3 regions of the Thiobacillus sp. SCN 63-57 genome follow, and region 1 is predicted to be linked to each of the others. Evidence: predicted binding sites of a transcription regulator. Region 1 holds the regulator's gene; each other region holds the start of a gene.
The links. The regulator sigma-54, encoded in region 1, starts transcription at its own class of promoters, with help from an activator protein. The targets are predictions, from matches to a motif close to TGGCACNNTTCCTGCT.
Positions count from the first base shown of each region.

Region 1 (4,177 bases):
CGTCACCCTCGACGACATCAAGAAAATCAGCGTCTACCAGGGCAATGTCGTATTGAGCCAGGGCACACTGATGCTGCGCGCCGATCGCGTGCAGGTGACCCAGAATGCGGACGGACTCGACAAGGTCAGTGCGATCGGCCGCCCCGTGGCGTTCCGCCAGAAAACCGACAGCGGCGATGAATTCATCGAGGGCTTTGCCGATCGCATCGAATATGACGGCGTCACCAGCCAGCTCGAACTGATCGGCCAGGCCCGACTGCGGCGCGGCAGCGACGAACTGCACGGCGCGCAGATTTCCTACAACGCCAACACCGGGTTCTATAAGGTCGTCGGCCAGCCCAACGCCCAGACCCCGAGCGGGCGCGTACGCGCCGTCATCCGCCCGAAACCGCACACGCCCGCACAGCCTGCAGCCAAACCATGAGCCAGATTACCGCCCAGGGCCTGCGCAAGACGTATGGCAAACGCACCGTGGTGCACGACGTCTCCTTCGAGGTCGAAAGCGGCGAAGTCGTCGGCCTGCTCGGTCCCAATGGCGCCGGCAAGACCACCTGCTTTTACATGGTGGTGGGCCTGGTCGCGGCCGACGGCGGCAGCGTGCAGATGGATACGCACGATCTCACCCACATGGCAATCCACCAGCGCGCCCGGCTGGGGCTGTCCTACCTGCCGCAGGAACCTTCGATCTTCCGCAAGATGACCGTGGAAGACAATATCCGCGCCATTCTCGAGCTCAAGTCCTACGACAAGGCCGAGCGCGAGGAACACCTCGACAATCTGCTGGAAGACCTGCACATCGCCCACCTGCGCGAAGCGTCCGCCGTCAGCCTCTCCGGCGGCGAGCGCCGCCGTGTGGAAATCGCCCGCGCACTGGCGATCAACCCGCGCTTCATCCTGCTCGACGAACCTTTTGCGGGGGTTGATCCCATTGCGGTGATCGACATCCAGAAACTGGTGCATTTCCTCATCGAGCGCGACATCGGCGTCTTGATCACCGACCACAATGTGCGCGAAACCCTAGGTATCTGCGATCGCGCCTACATCATCAACGAAGGGCGCGTGCTGATTGCCGGTACGCCCGACCTCATCATTCAGGACGACAACGCCCGCAAAGTCTATCTCGGCGAAAATTTCCGTCTGTAACAACCGCCATCCCCAGGCGAATCGCGTTAAACTGGTCTCAAGCCGGCACGCTTTTTGCCGTAGTCAAGATTCATGAAACACAGCCTTCAACTCAAGCTCGGTCAACACCTCACGCTGACGCCCCAACTGCAACAGTCGATTCGACTGCTGCAGCTGTCGACGCTGGAACTGAATCAGGAACTGGAGCAGATGCTGCAGGACAATCCCCTGCTGGAACGCGAGGAGGAAGACGAAGCCAGCTATGCGACAGCGGAGGCGCCCGCACATACAGCCGAGGCCGAGGCGCAAAGCACAGAAACGGCATTGCCCGACCATACCGACTCGGAACCTGTCACCGCACTGGATGACTCCGACTGGAACGACTACAGCGTGGCCAGCGGCGACGACGAGGACAACGATTACACCCAGGGTTCGATATCGGGCGCGACCTTGCGCGAGCATCTGCTGAACCAGTTGATCGTCAGTCCGCTCACCCTGCGCGACCGCACCCTGGTCGCCGCGCTGATCGACGACCTGGACGATTCGGGTTTCCTGACCCAGCCGCTGGAAGACATCACCGCGAGCCTCCAGGCCGAACTCGAGGAGCTCGAACCCGAGGAACTCGAAACCGCGCTCAAGCACCTGCAGAACATGGACCCAACCGGCGTCGGCGCACGCAACCTGGCCGAATGCCTGACCCTGCAACTGCGCGCCCTGCCGCCGGACACGCCCGCGCGCGACGCCGCCATGCGGCTCACCGCGCATTATCTGGACCTGCTCGCCGCACGCGATGTCGGCAAGCTGAAGAAAATGCTCGGCATCGACGACGCCACGCTGCGCGCCGCACGTGCCCTGATCCTGTCCCTGAACCCGCGCCCGGGCGCCGCTTTCGGCGCCGACGACACGCACTACGTGATTCCCGACGTCTACGTGCGCAAGGTCAAGGGCATGTGGATCGCCAGCCTCAACGCCGACGCCATGCCCAAGCTGCGCGTCAACCGCGTCTATGCCGACATCCTGGCACGCCACCGCGAAAGCGGCGGCAGCCAGCTCGCCAGCCAGCTGCAGGAAGCACGCTGGCTGATCAAGAACGTGCAGCAACGTTTCGACACCATCCTGCGCGTCTCGCAGGCCATCGTCGACCGCCAGAAGCAATTCTTCGAACATGGCGAGGTGGCGATGCGCCCGTTGGTACTGCGCGAAATCGCCGATGCAGTGGAGCTGCACGAATCGACCATTTCGCGCGTGACTACGCAAAAATACATGATGACGCCGCGCGGCTTGTACGAGCTGAAGTATTTCTTCGGCAGCCACGTCTCGACCGACAGCGGCGGCGCCTGTTCCTCGACCGCCATTCGTGCCCTTATCAAGCAGCTGGTTGCTGCCGAAAGCGCCAAGAAACCGCTGTCGGATGGCCAATTGGCGGAAGTTCTGGGCCAGCAGGGTATCGTGGTAGCCCGCCGCACGGTCGCCAAGTATCGCGAATCGCTGCAAATCCCACCCGCCAACATGCGCCGCGCACTTTGATCGCAAAGGCTTTTCCTGCACAGTCCGCCTAACAATCCGTGCCATGCTTGAATGTGCCGGGCTTTCGTCCCACAATGAAATCGAGCACAACAGATCGCTCCTGGAAGGTCGGTAGCATGCCGGCTTCCAGTTATGTTCAGCAGACTTAGGAGGCTCTATGAATTTGACGATTTCCGGTCATCATCTGGAAGTGACCCCAGCCATCCGCGACTACGTTTCCGAGAAACTCGACCGCGTCAAACGCCATTTCGACCACGTTATCAACGTGACGGTCATCGTGCAGGTGGAAAAACTGGTGCACAAGGTGGAAGCCACGCTGCATGTGAAAGGCCATGATTTCCATGCCCACAGCGAGGACGGCAACATGTACGCCGCAATCGACCTTCTGGCGGACAAACTGGATCGCCAGATCGTGAAGCACAAGGAAAAAACCTCGGACGTCCATCAAGGCGGTGGCGGACTGAAGCATCAACCGACCGAAAGCCCGGCCTGACGTCGTAATCCCCCTGCCCGGAGGCCTCAAACAGCCTTCGGGCGTATAATCTGCAGATGCCGGACAACCTCTTTCCCCGGCTGTGCAAAGGCATGAACCTAATCGCCCCCCTTATCACCCCCGACACCACCTTGCTGGATATCAGCTTCACCAGCAAGAAAAAACTGTTCGAACATGCAGCCGACCTGTTCGCTCAGACCCGCGGTCTCAAAGCCTCCGACATCTTCACCAGCCTGTTCGAACGCGAACGCCTGGGCTCGACCGCGCTCGGTCATGGGATCGCCATCCCGCACGGGCGCATCAAGGGACTGAAGGAAGCGTGCGGCGCATTCTATCGCCTGAAGAGCCCGCTCGAATTCGATGCGCCGGACAACCAGCCGGTGACGCTGTGCTTCATCTTGCTGGTTCCCAAGGACGCCAACGAACGGCATCTGCAGATTCTGGGCGAGCTTGCGCAACTGTTCGGCGACGAAACCATGCGCGCACAGATGCTGGATGCCGCCACCCCGTCCGATTTGATGGGACGGCTCGAGTCATGGTCAAGCTGAGTGCGCAGGCCGGCGCATGGATGGCGAACTAAGCCACGTTTCGGTTGAAACCCTGTTCCGCGATCTGGCGGAACAGCTCGGCCTGCAATGGGTAGCCGGACGCACCGGCGGCGATCGCACCCTATCCTCCGAGACCATTCAGAAACCAACCCTGGCGCTCATCGGCCATCTGAATTTCGTCCACCCCAACCGGGTACAAGTCCTGGGCTGCGCCGAAATGGACTATCTGCGCGGTTTGTCCGAACCCAGTCTGCAGGAAGCGATCGACCACCTGTTTTCGAACGAACTCGCAGCCATCGTCATCTCCAATGGCGAGGCCGTCCCGCCGGTCCTGCGCGAGACCGCCGAACGCACCGGCACGCCCTTGTTCTCATCGACGCTGGCCAGCCCGATCCTGATGTCCTATCTGGGCCATTACCTGACGCAAAGCCTGGCCGAAACGACCTCGCAGCACGGTGTGTTTCTCGAAGTGCTGGGCATGGGCGTC
Region 1 covers NZ_MEGP01000022.1:19,412-23,588, reverse strand. Annotated here, with positions in the region: gene lptA (lipopolysaccharide transport periplasmic protein LptA) at 1-424, shown strand, start outside; gene lptB (LPS export ABC transporter ATP-binding protein) at 421-1,143, shown strand; gene ABT23_RS10090 (RNA polymerase factor sigma-54) at 1,216-2,649, shown strand; gene raiA (ribosome-associated translation inhibitor RaiA) at 2,807-3,142, shown strand; gene ABT23_RS10080 (PTS sugar transporter subunit IIA) at 3,235-3,690, shown strand; gene hprK (HPr(Ser) kinase/phosphatase) at 3,707-4,177, shown strand, end outside.

Region 2 (4,177 bases), on a different contig from region 1:
GATCGAACTGCAGGACCTGGCCGTGGCCACATCAGATGCGCGCCTCGCACACACCATGGACGCGCGCCGCGCTGCGCCCGTGAACAATGCCGTCGCATCGGTCACCGTGCTGGCGCGCACCTGCATGCACGCGGACGCCTGGGCCACCGCACTGCTGGTGGCCGGCCCCGCAGAAGGCTTGGGCTTGGCACAGCGCATGGGGCTGGAAGCCCTGTTTCTGCTGCGCCGTCCCGAGGGGCTGGTGGAAATGGGGCTGGGGCGGTTCGGCGCCTCCACCGTGTCGGGAGGCATTGGGGGCTTCGCTGAATAAGTACCTTCGAAACCCAACACCAAAGCATGACAGCGCGATTTAGGGCTGAACCGCCTCCGGGCCTCGTGGTGGCATCACTCGACACATTGTGTGGCTGCTTCGGGTCGGGTTCTGACGTCTGAACCAGGTAAAGCAGTCGTTCAGGAACGAGAGGCACGTCAACGGCCGGTTTTGCGGATACCGCGGACGCAGAGGTTAAGAGGCCGGCGGCGCCATTGGCCGAACATGAGACAGTCCTAGCGATCCTGAGCGATATTGCGATGCCGCCTGCCTCATTGAACCCTGATCACGGGCACGCCCTGATAGCTCACGTCATAGGTCAGCTCGTAGGCCGGAACGTGCACGATGAGCGGCTTGGTGTGGCCGGGGCCGGGCGGCTGGCTATAGGTCTTGGTGATTTGCAGCGTGTGGCGACCCGGGCCATAGTTCGCCGTCTGAGGGAAGACGTCGAAGGCGCTGTCCTGGATACTGCTCGCGCCTTCCTGATTGACATTGGCGATGACCACCAGCTTGTCGAACAAGGGCGGTTGAATCACGGCGGGCGGCATATTGAGGGTCACGACGTCGTTTTCCTTGAGCGTGAGTGCAGAGCTCACGCGCTGTGTGAAATCGGCATAGGTGTCCAGCACGATGTTTTCTGTCGGTTGATAGAGGACGGTGCCGCCGGGCAGGGCATGCGCCACCAGTCGCTTGAGGCTGATATAGGTCACGGTGATGTGAGGTTTGAGCGCCCCGGTGACGTCGCCCAGATGCCCCCGGGCAGGGCCGCCGCCGGTTGTCGGCGGCAGGTCGAAGAGGATCGCCGCAAACTTATCGTTGGGACCGGTGCCCTGCGCCACGCCCAGGCTGACGCAGGGGCTGAGGAGCTGCGACATGGCGGCCGGCAGGTTGAAGCTGTTGCGCACTTGCGCATTCACGGCATCCTTGATCAGGGCCAGACCAGGCGCGTCTTCGACCCAACTGCCGCCCTCGAAACTGGGCGGCCCGAACTGCGGATCCACCTTGAGATTGCCTACGCCCGTCTGCCAGCCGTTGCAAGTCACGTTCAGATTGAGCGGAACGAAAACGTCGCGATCGAACCAGTGCGGCACATGCACGTGGATGTTGATCATGACCGGCAGGGTGACCATCCATTCGTTGGGCTGGTTGGTGTGCTGTGTGGCAATGATGTAGGGAGAATTGAACTGCACCGGCCCGGCGGACACGCGGGCGTCCTTACCGTGCGCCGCGAGGCTGGCATTGTTTTCGTCCACCACCTGCTTGACTTGCAGGTTCACCATGCCGGTCAGCACGCCCGCGCTCAGATCGGTCTTGTCCACGGTGATGAGCGGCGGCCCGAGCGGGGGTGACTGTGCCCAGACAGCGCCCGCAAGCATGAGGCCGGCCGCGCCGGCAAACGCGCGCGCCAGGACGCGCATCGAATCGATTGTGGTAGACATCGCAGAACTCCTCGTTGGGCGATGCCCGCCGGGGCCGTGCAAGAATGGCCTCGGCACGCTTGCCGCCGTGTTTGAACGATCGCCGCGCTCCTGCGTTGCAGGAAGATGCCGCGATGCGACGCCCTCCATCTGCACCGCCCGCGCGACGAAACCTCGCAGAGTCCGACCGCCGGCCAAGCGTGGTATCGGGCACCATGAATGAAATCTGACTAACTTCATGGATTTGCGTGATTCGAATGAAATAAAGAGAAGGATGGGTCAATTCACGATCAAATCTTTACTGTTCACTCCGGCCTCCTTGTTTCATTGTTTTCGGGAACGAATGCCATTCTGTTTTCTTGGGCGGCATATGCGAATTGCCGAGTCTCTTTATAGCCAATAACTCCGTTTGTTCTATATGCCAAACGGCGACGTCCTCCCAGGTTCAGTCGCATTCTTCGCCTGGAATTGCGCGTCCACCTCGGCCGATGGCGACTGACCGCAGTTATTTGCCTGATCGTCTGCGTTCGGACTGCCACCCGTTGCACCAATTTGCAGCGTATCCCCCCATCCATGCACTGCAGTTGAGCGTACCCCCCATATCGCGCCCTACGGAACGTCATCAAATCCTTGAATTCATTACGCAGTATCGCCTTGGCACAGACCCTGCTGACGGACAGGGCAAGGAGTTATCATGTCTGTCGTTTCATCTGTCTGCTGTTATTGCGGCACCGGCTGCGGGGTGCTGATCGAAACCGACGCCGGGAAGATCGTAGGCGTGCGCGGCGATCCCGCGCATCCGGCCAACCGGGGCAAACTCTGCACCAAGGGCGCGACGCTCGCCCTGTCGGCGGCTGCGAGCGGGCGTGCGCTGTATCCCGAACTGCGGGCCGACAGGACCGCGCCGCGCCAGCGCGTGGGCTGGGACACGGCGCTCGATCATGTCGCCGAGAAATTCCGTGCGGTCATCCAGGAACACGGCCCCGACGCGGTGGCGTTCTATATTTCCGGACAGCTCACCACCGAGGCGTATTACGTCTTCAACAAGCTCGCCAAGGGGCTGATCGGCACCAACAACGTCGACACCAATTCGCGCCTGTGCATGTCGTCCGCGGTGGCGGGCTACAAGGTCACGCTGGGTGCCGATTCGCCGCCGGGCTGCTACGACGACATCGATCACGCCGGGACGATTTTCATCGCCGGATCGAACACGGCCTATGCGCATCCGATCCTGTTCCGCCGCATCGAGGCGGCGCGCAAGGCCAACCCGGACCTGAAGCTGGTCGTGGTCGATCCGCGCCGCACCGACACCGCGGCCGAGGCCGACCTGCATCTCGCGATCCTGCCCGGTACCGACGTCGCGCTGTATCACGCCATGCTCAACGTCATGCTGTGGGAGGAGCGGATCGACCGCGAGGCCATCGCCGCGCACACCGAAGGCTGGGAGGCATTGCGCGACCAGGTGCGCGACTACACGCCGGAAAAAATGGCGCCGATCTGCGGCGTGGCGGCGGCCGACATCGTTCAGGCGGTGCGCTGGTTCGCCCAGGGGCCGACGCTGTCGCTGTATTGCCAGGGGCTCAACCAGTCCAGCTGCGGCGTCGACAAGAACGCCGCGCTGATCAACCTGCACCTGGCCACGGGGCAGATCGGCAAGCCGGGTGCGGCGCCGCTGTCGCTCACCGGCCAGCCCAACGCGATGGGCGGGCGCGAGGTCGGCGGGCTGGCCAACCTGCTGTCGGCGCACCGTGATCTTGCCGATCCCGCGCACCGCGCCGAGGTCGCGCGGCTGTGGGGCGTGGACGCGGTGCCGGCGACGCCGGGCAAGACCGCGGTGGAAATGTTCGAGGCCGTGCGCCGCGGCGAAATCAAGGCGATCTGGATCGTCTGCACCAATCCCGCGCAATCGCTGCCTGATCAGCGTCTGGTCCATGATGCCCTGCAGGCAGCCGAATGCGTGGTGGTGCAGGAGGCGTTTGCCGATACCGAGACCGTGGCCTTTGCCGACGTGCTGCTGCCGGCGGCCAGCTGGGGCGAGCAGGACGGCACCATGACCAATTCCGAACGCTGCATTTCGCGTGTCCACGCCGCCGTGGCGCCGCCGGGCGAGGCCCGCGCCGACTGGGTCATCGCAACTGAATTTGCACACCGGCTGATGCCGGGTGAGGGCGCGCGGCTGTTTCCCTACGACAGCGCCGAAGCCGTGTTCAACGAACATCGCGAAACCACACGCGGGCGCGATCTCGACATCACGGGCCTGTCCTATGCATTGCTGGATCAGGCGCCGCAGCAATGGCCATTTCCCGAGGGCGCGTCGGTCGGCCAGCCGCGCCTGTACGCCGACGGCGTCTATCCCACCGCCAGCGGGCGCGCGCATTTCCACGCCGTGCCGTATCGCCCGGTGGCCGAGGCGATCGACGCGCGCTATCCTTTGCACCTCAATACCGGC
Region 2 covers NZ_MEGP01000021.1:53,029-57,205, reverse strand. Annotated here, with positions in the region: gene ABT23_RS09825 (FAD:protein FMN transferase) at 1-310, shown strand, start outside; gene ABT23_RS09820 (hypothetical protein) at 583-1,749, opposite strand; gene ABT23_RS09815 (nitrate reductase) at 2,423-4,177, shown strand, end outside.
Region 2: a site for sigma-54 is predicted at 2,384-2,399, ahead of ABT23_RS09815 (nitrate reductase). Genes of this name have one in related genera too.

Region 3 (4,177 bases), on a different contig from region 1:
TTCATATTCGATGACGGTTTCCTGCTGGGCACATGCCGTCTGGACCGCAGCAAGCAACTCGGGGCTGCGCTCGAACACCGACATGGCGTCATCCCCAAGCAACAGGACGCCGGATATGCCCAGCAAGGTCTCGGCTGCAGGATTGACATACAGGATGCGGTGCCCGGCATCCAGAATCATGGTGCCGGTGGAGAGATAATCCAGTCCTGAATAATCGGTGGGCGAAAACGGCGGCATGCTCATGCACTCAGTAGAAGCACTGATTGTGCCAGAGCGTGGTTGTTGAAGCTTCAGCTTCTTTAGAACCACGGCCTACTCCTTGCGGGTGGAGCGTGGTTCTTGGCGCCTCGCGTCTTTGGAGCCGCGGCCTACGCCTTGCGGCATGGAGCCTGGTGGGCGCTTCGGCGCATCAAGTGCCCGGACGCGCGACTTACTTCAGATTGGCCAGCTCGCGCTGGATGGAAGTGACGTTCTGATCGTGTTGCTGCACCGTTGTCCGCAACTTGCTTACGCGATCGAGGTAGGTGGCGTCGGTTGCCCGTTCGCCCGGCTGCAGGCGCTCGCCCAACGTCAGCTGACGGCGCGCTTCATCGGCATTGCGGCGTTCGCTCGACAGTTCATCCTGCAGCACCTGGCGCCGGATATCGTCGCGCCGTTTCTGGGTGCCCGGATCGATACGCGGAAAATCCGCCGGGCTGGGTGTATAGGCGGCCCGTCTCGGCGCTTTATTTCTGGCTGGCAGCTGTGTCGGCGCACCGGGCAGGTCGACACGCTTGGCGCCTTTCTTGTAGACGTCGGTAAATGTCACCTGGCCGTTTTCATCGACGTACTTGTAGATTTCCGCCTGCGCAGGCGCAGCCAGTATCAGGCACAGAAGGAAGGGCAGACGGGCGATGGACATAGGGCTGAGTGTAGCGTACCCGTTTGCTAACGGACACCGGCCGGCCAATCTTGATCCCGGAATAGCTCAGCCTGAAGGCGTGCCATAAAAAAGGGCGGCCGAAGCCGCCCTATTATTTGCACACGTCCCGTGTTTACAGCGAGTAATACATCGCGAACTCAACCGGGTGGGTCGTCATGCGGAACTTGGTGACTTCCTCCATCTTCAGTGTGATGTAGGCGTCGATCATGTCATTGGTGAACACACCGCCGCGGGTCAGGAACTCGCGATCCTTGTCGAGTTCGTCCAGCGCCATTTCCAGGCTGTGGCAGACCTTCGGAATCTTGGCATCCTCTTCCGGCGGCAGGTCGTACAGATCCTTGTCCGACGGGTCGCCGGGGTGGATCTTGTTCTGGATGCCGTCGAGGCCGGCCATCATCAGCGCAGCGAAGCACAGATACGGATTGGCGGTGGGGTCCGGGAAGCGGGTCTCGATGCGGCGGGCCTTCTCGCTGGCAGCGATCGGAATGCGGATCGAAGCCGAACGGTTGCGGGCCGAGTAGGCCAGCATCACGGGCGCCTCGAAGCCGGGCACCAGGCGCTTGTACGAGTTGGTCGACGGGTTGGTGATCGCGTTCAGCGCCTTGGCGTGCTTGATGATGCCGCCGATGTAGTACAGGCACATTTCGGACAGGCCGGCGTAGCCGTTGCCCGCGAACAGGTTCTTGCCGTCTTTCCACAGCGACTGGTGCACGTGCATGCCGGAACCGTTGTCACCGACGATGGGCTTGGGCATGAAGGTCGCGGTCTTGCCGTAGGCGTGGGCGACGTTCTGCACGATGTACTTCAGGGTCTGGGTCCAGTCGGCACGCTTGGTCAGTGTGCTGAATACGGTACCGATTTCGCACTGGCCGGCGGTCGCCACTTCGTGGTGGAACACTTCGACCGGAATGCCGGCTTCTTCCAGCGCCAGCACCATGGCGGCACGGATGTCCTGCAGGCTGTCGACCGGGGGAACAGGGAAATAACCGCCCTTGATGCCGGGACGGTGGCCGGTGTTGCCGTTCTCGAATTTCTCGGCGGACGACCAGGACGCTTCCTCGGAATTGATCTGCACGCCGCAGCCCGACATGTTGTCGTGCCAGGTGATGGAATCGAAAATGAAGAACTCGGGCTCGGGGCCGAAGTACGCGGTATCCGCGATGCCGGTCGACTTCAGGTAGGCCTCGGCGCGCTTGGCCACCGAACGCGGGTCGCGCTCGTAGCCCTTGCCGTCGGACGGCTCGATCACGTCGCAGGTCAGGATCAGCGTGGGCTCGTCGAAGAAGGGATCCATGTAGGCCGAATCGGGATCGGCCTTCAACAGCATGTCGGACGCCTGGATGCCTTTCCAGCCGGCGATCGAGGAACCGTCGAACGGATGGCCGTCTTCGAACCAGTCTTCAGTCACGATGCGGGCAGGAATCGAAACGTGCTGCTCCTTGCCGCGTGTATCCGTAAAGCGCAGATCGACGAATTTCACTTCGCCGTCCTTAATCATCTTGATCACATTGGCCACGGCCATGCTGAATCTCCTCAAACTGAAATGAATTGAATTACGACGTTGCATGTAGCCCAAATCCGCCACACAAAACGTCACACAGAACAAAGTGTTAGCAGCAACCGTGCCATACCCAAAATCGAGCGCCAGCCATTGTGCCATAAGGCTCAAGCCAGGGGATAGTGCGCAATCATTTTCCCTGTCGCACCAAAATAAGGCGAAAAAGCAAATATGCGCACCAACATGGTGCAAATTGCATCGGGCAGGGGGTTTCATATACTGAATCGACAATAAATAAAAGGACACCGCCATGGGACGCATCACCGAATTGCTCGACACCGCCCATCATCGTAGCCAGGTGAATGTCTGGCCATTTGCCGGCGCACTATTGCCGCACGAAGCGTACGAATTGCTGCAGATCGCCCCTGGAACCCGCCTGATCGATGTACGTTCCCATGCAGAACTCGAACTCAATGGCGTCATTCCCGGGGCGTTGCATGTCGAATGGCAATCCTGGCCCGGCTGGGTCTTCAATCCCCATTTTCTGACTCAACTGGCCCAGACCACCGATCCGGAATCCCTGCTGTTCTTCATCTGCCGCAGCGGCGAACGTTCGCATCGTGCCGCCGCAGCCTGCGCCGACGCCGGACGCGGCAGTTGCTACAACGTGCTGGAAGGCATCGAAGGCGAACTCAACAAGGCCACCGGCCATCGCAACGAACTCAACGGCTGGAAACACAGAATCCTGCCCTGGACACAAGGCTGACACGGCAGTCCATACAAAAACGCCTGGCCGCCGGTTGAGCGGATAAAATACGGCCGCCATGACCGACCGTTACGCCGTATTCGGGCACCCGATTGCCCACTCCAAATCCCCGCAGATCCACACCGCGTTTGCCCGCCAGACCGGCCAGGACATGACGTACGAAGCCATCCTCGCGCCGCTCGATGGCTTTGCGGACAGCGTCGCGGCCTTCATCGCGGCAGGCGGGCGCGGCGCCAACGTCACTGTGCCATTCAAGGAAGAAGCCTTCAGACTTGCCAGCCGTCTGAGTCCGCGCGCGCAGCGCGCCGGCGCGGTCAACACACTGAACTTCGATGCCGACGGCATCCTTGGCGACAACACCGACGGCGCCGGGCTGGTCGCCGATCTCACGCGCAACCTGCACTGCACGATCGTCGGCAAACGCGTTCTGCTGCTTGGCGCCGGCGGCGCGGCGCGCGGCGTGATCGAACCGCTGCTCGACCAGCAGCCCGCGGCGCTCGTCATTGCCAACCGCACCGTCAGTCGCGCCGAGGAACTCGCCGAGCTGTTCGGCCGCGGCGTCCGCGCCTGCGGCTTCGACGCGGCCGACACGCCATTCGACCTCGTCATCAACGCCACCGCCGCCAGCCTCGCCGGCGACCTGCCACCGCTGTCGCCGCGCGTGTTCACCCCGGACACGATGGCCTACGACATGATGTACGGGCGCGACACGCCCTTCCTCGACTTCGCCCGCACGCACGGCGCGCGCACCGCCGATGGCCTCGGCATGCTGGTGGAGCAGGCGGCCGAAGCGTTCCATCTGTGGCGCGGCGTGCGCCCCGACACCGCCCCCGTCATCGCGGCCCTGCGCACAGCATGATGAAAAAACTGTTCGGCTGGATCGGCAAGGCCCTTGCCGCCGCGGTCGTGCTGATCCTGCTGTATCAGCTGTGGCTGTTTGCCCATGTGCTGTGGTGGATCGATCACAACCCAAGCATGACCTCCTTCATGG
Region 3 covers NZ_MEGP01000020.1:123,559-127,735, reverse strand. Annotated here, with positions in the region: gene glnL (nitrogen regulation protein NR(II)) at 1-243, opposite strand, end outside; gene ABT23_RS09265 (DUF4124 domain-containing protein) at 431-901, opposite strand; gene glnA (type I glutamate--ammonia ligase) at 1,035-2,444, opposite strand; gene ABT23_RS09255 (rhodanese-like domain-containing protein) at 2,731-3,186, shown strand; gene aroE (shikimate dehydrogenase) at 3,245-4,045, shown strand; gene mtgA (monofunctional biosynthetic peptidoglycan transglycosylase) at 4,045-4,177, shown strand, end outside.
Region 3: a site for sigma-54 is predicted at 2,535-2,550, ahead of glnA (type I glutamate--ammonia ligase). Genes of this name have one in related genera too.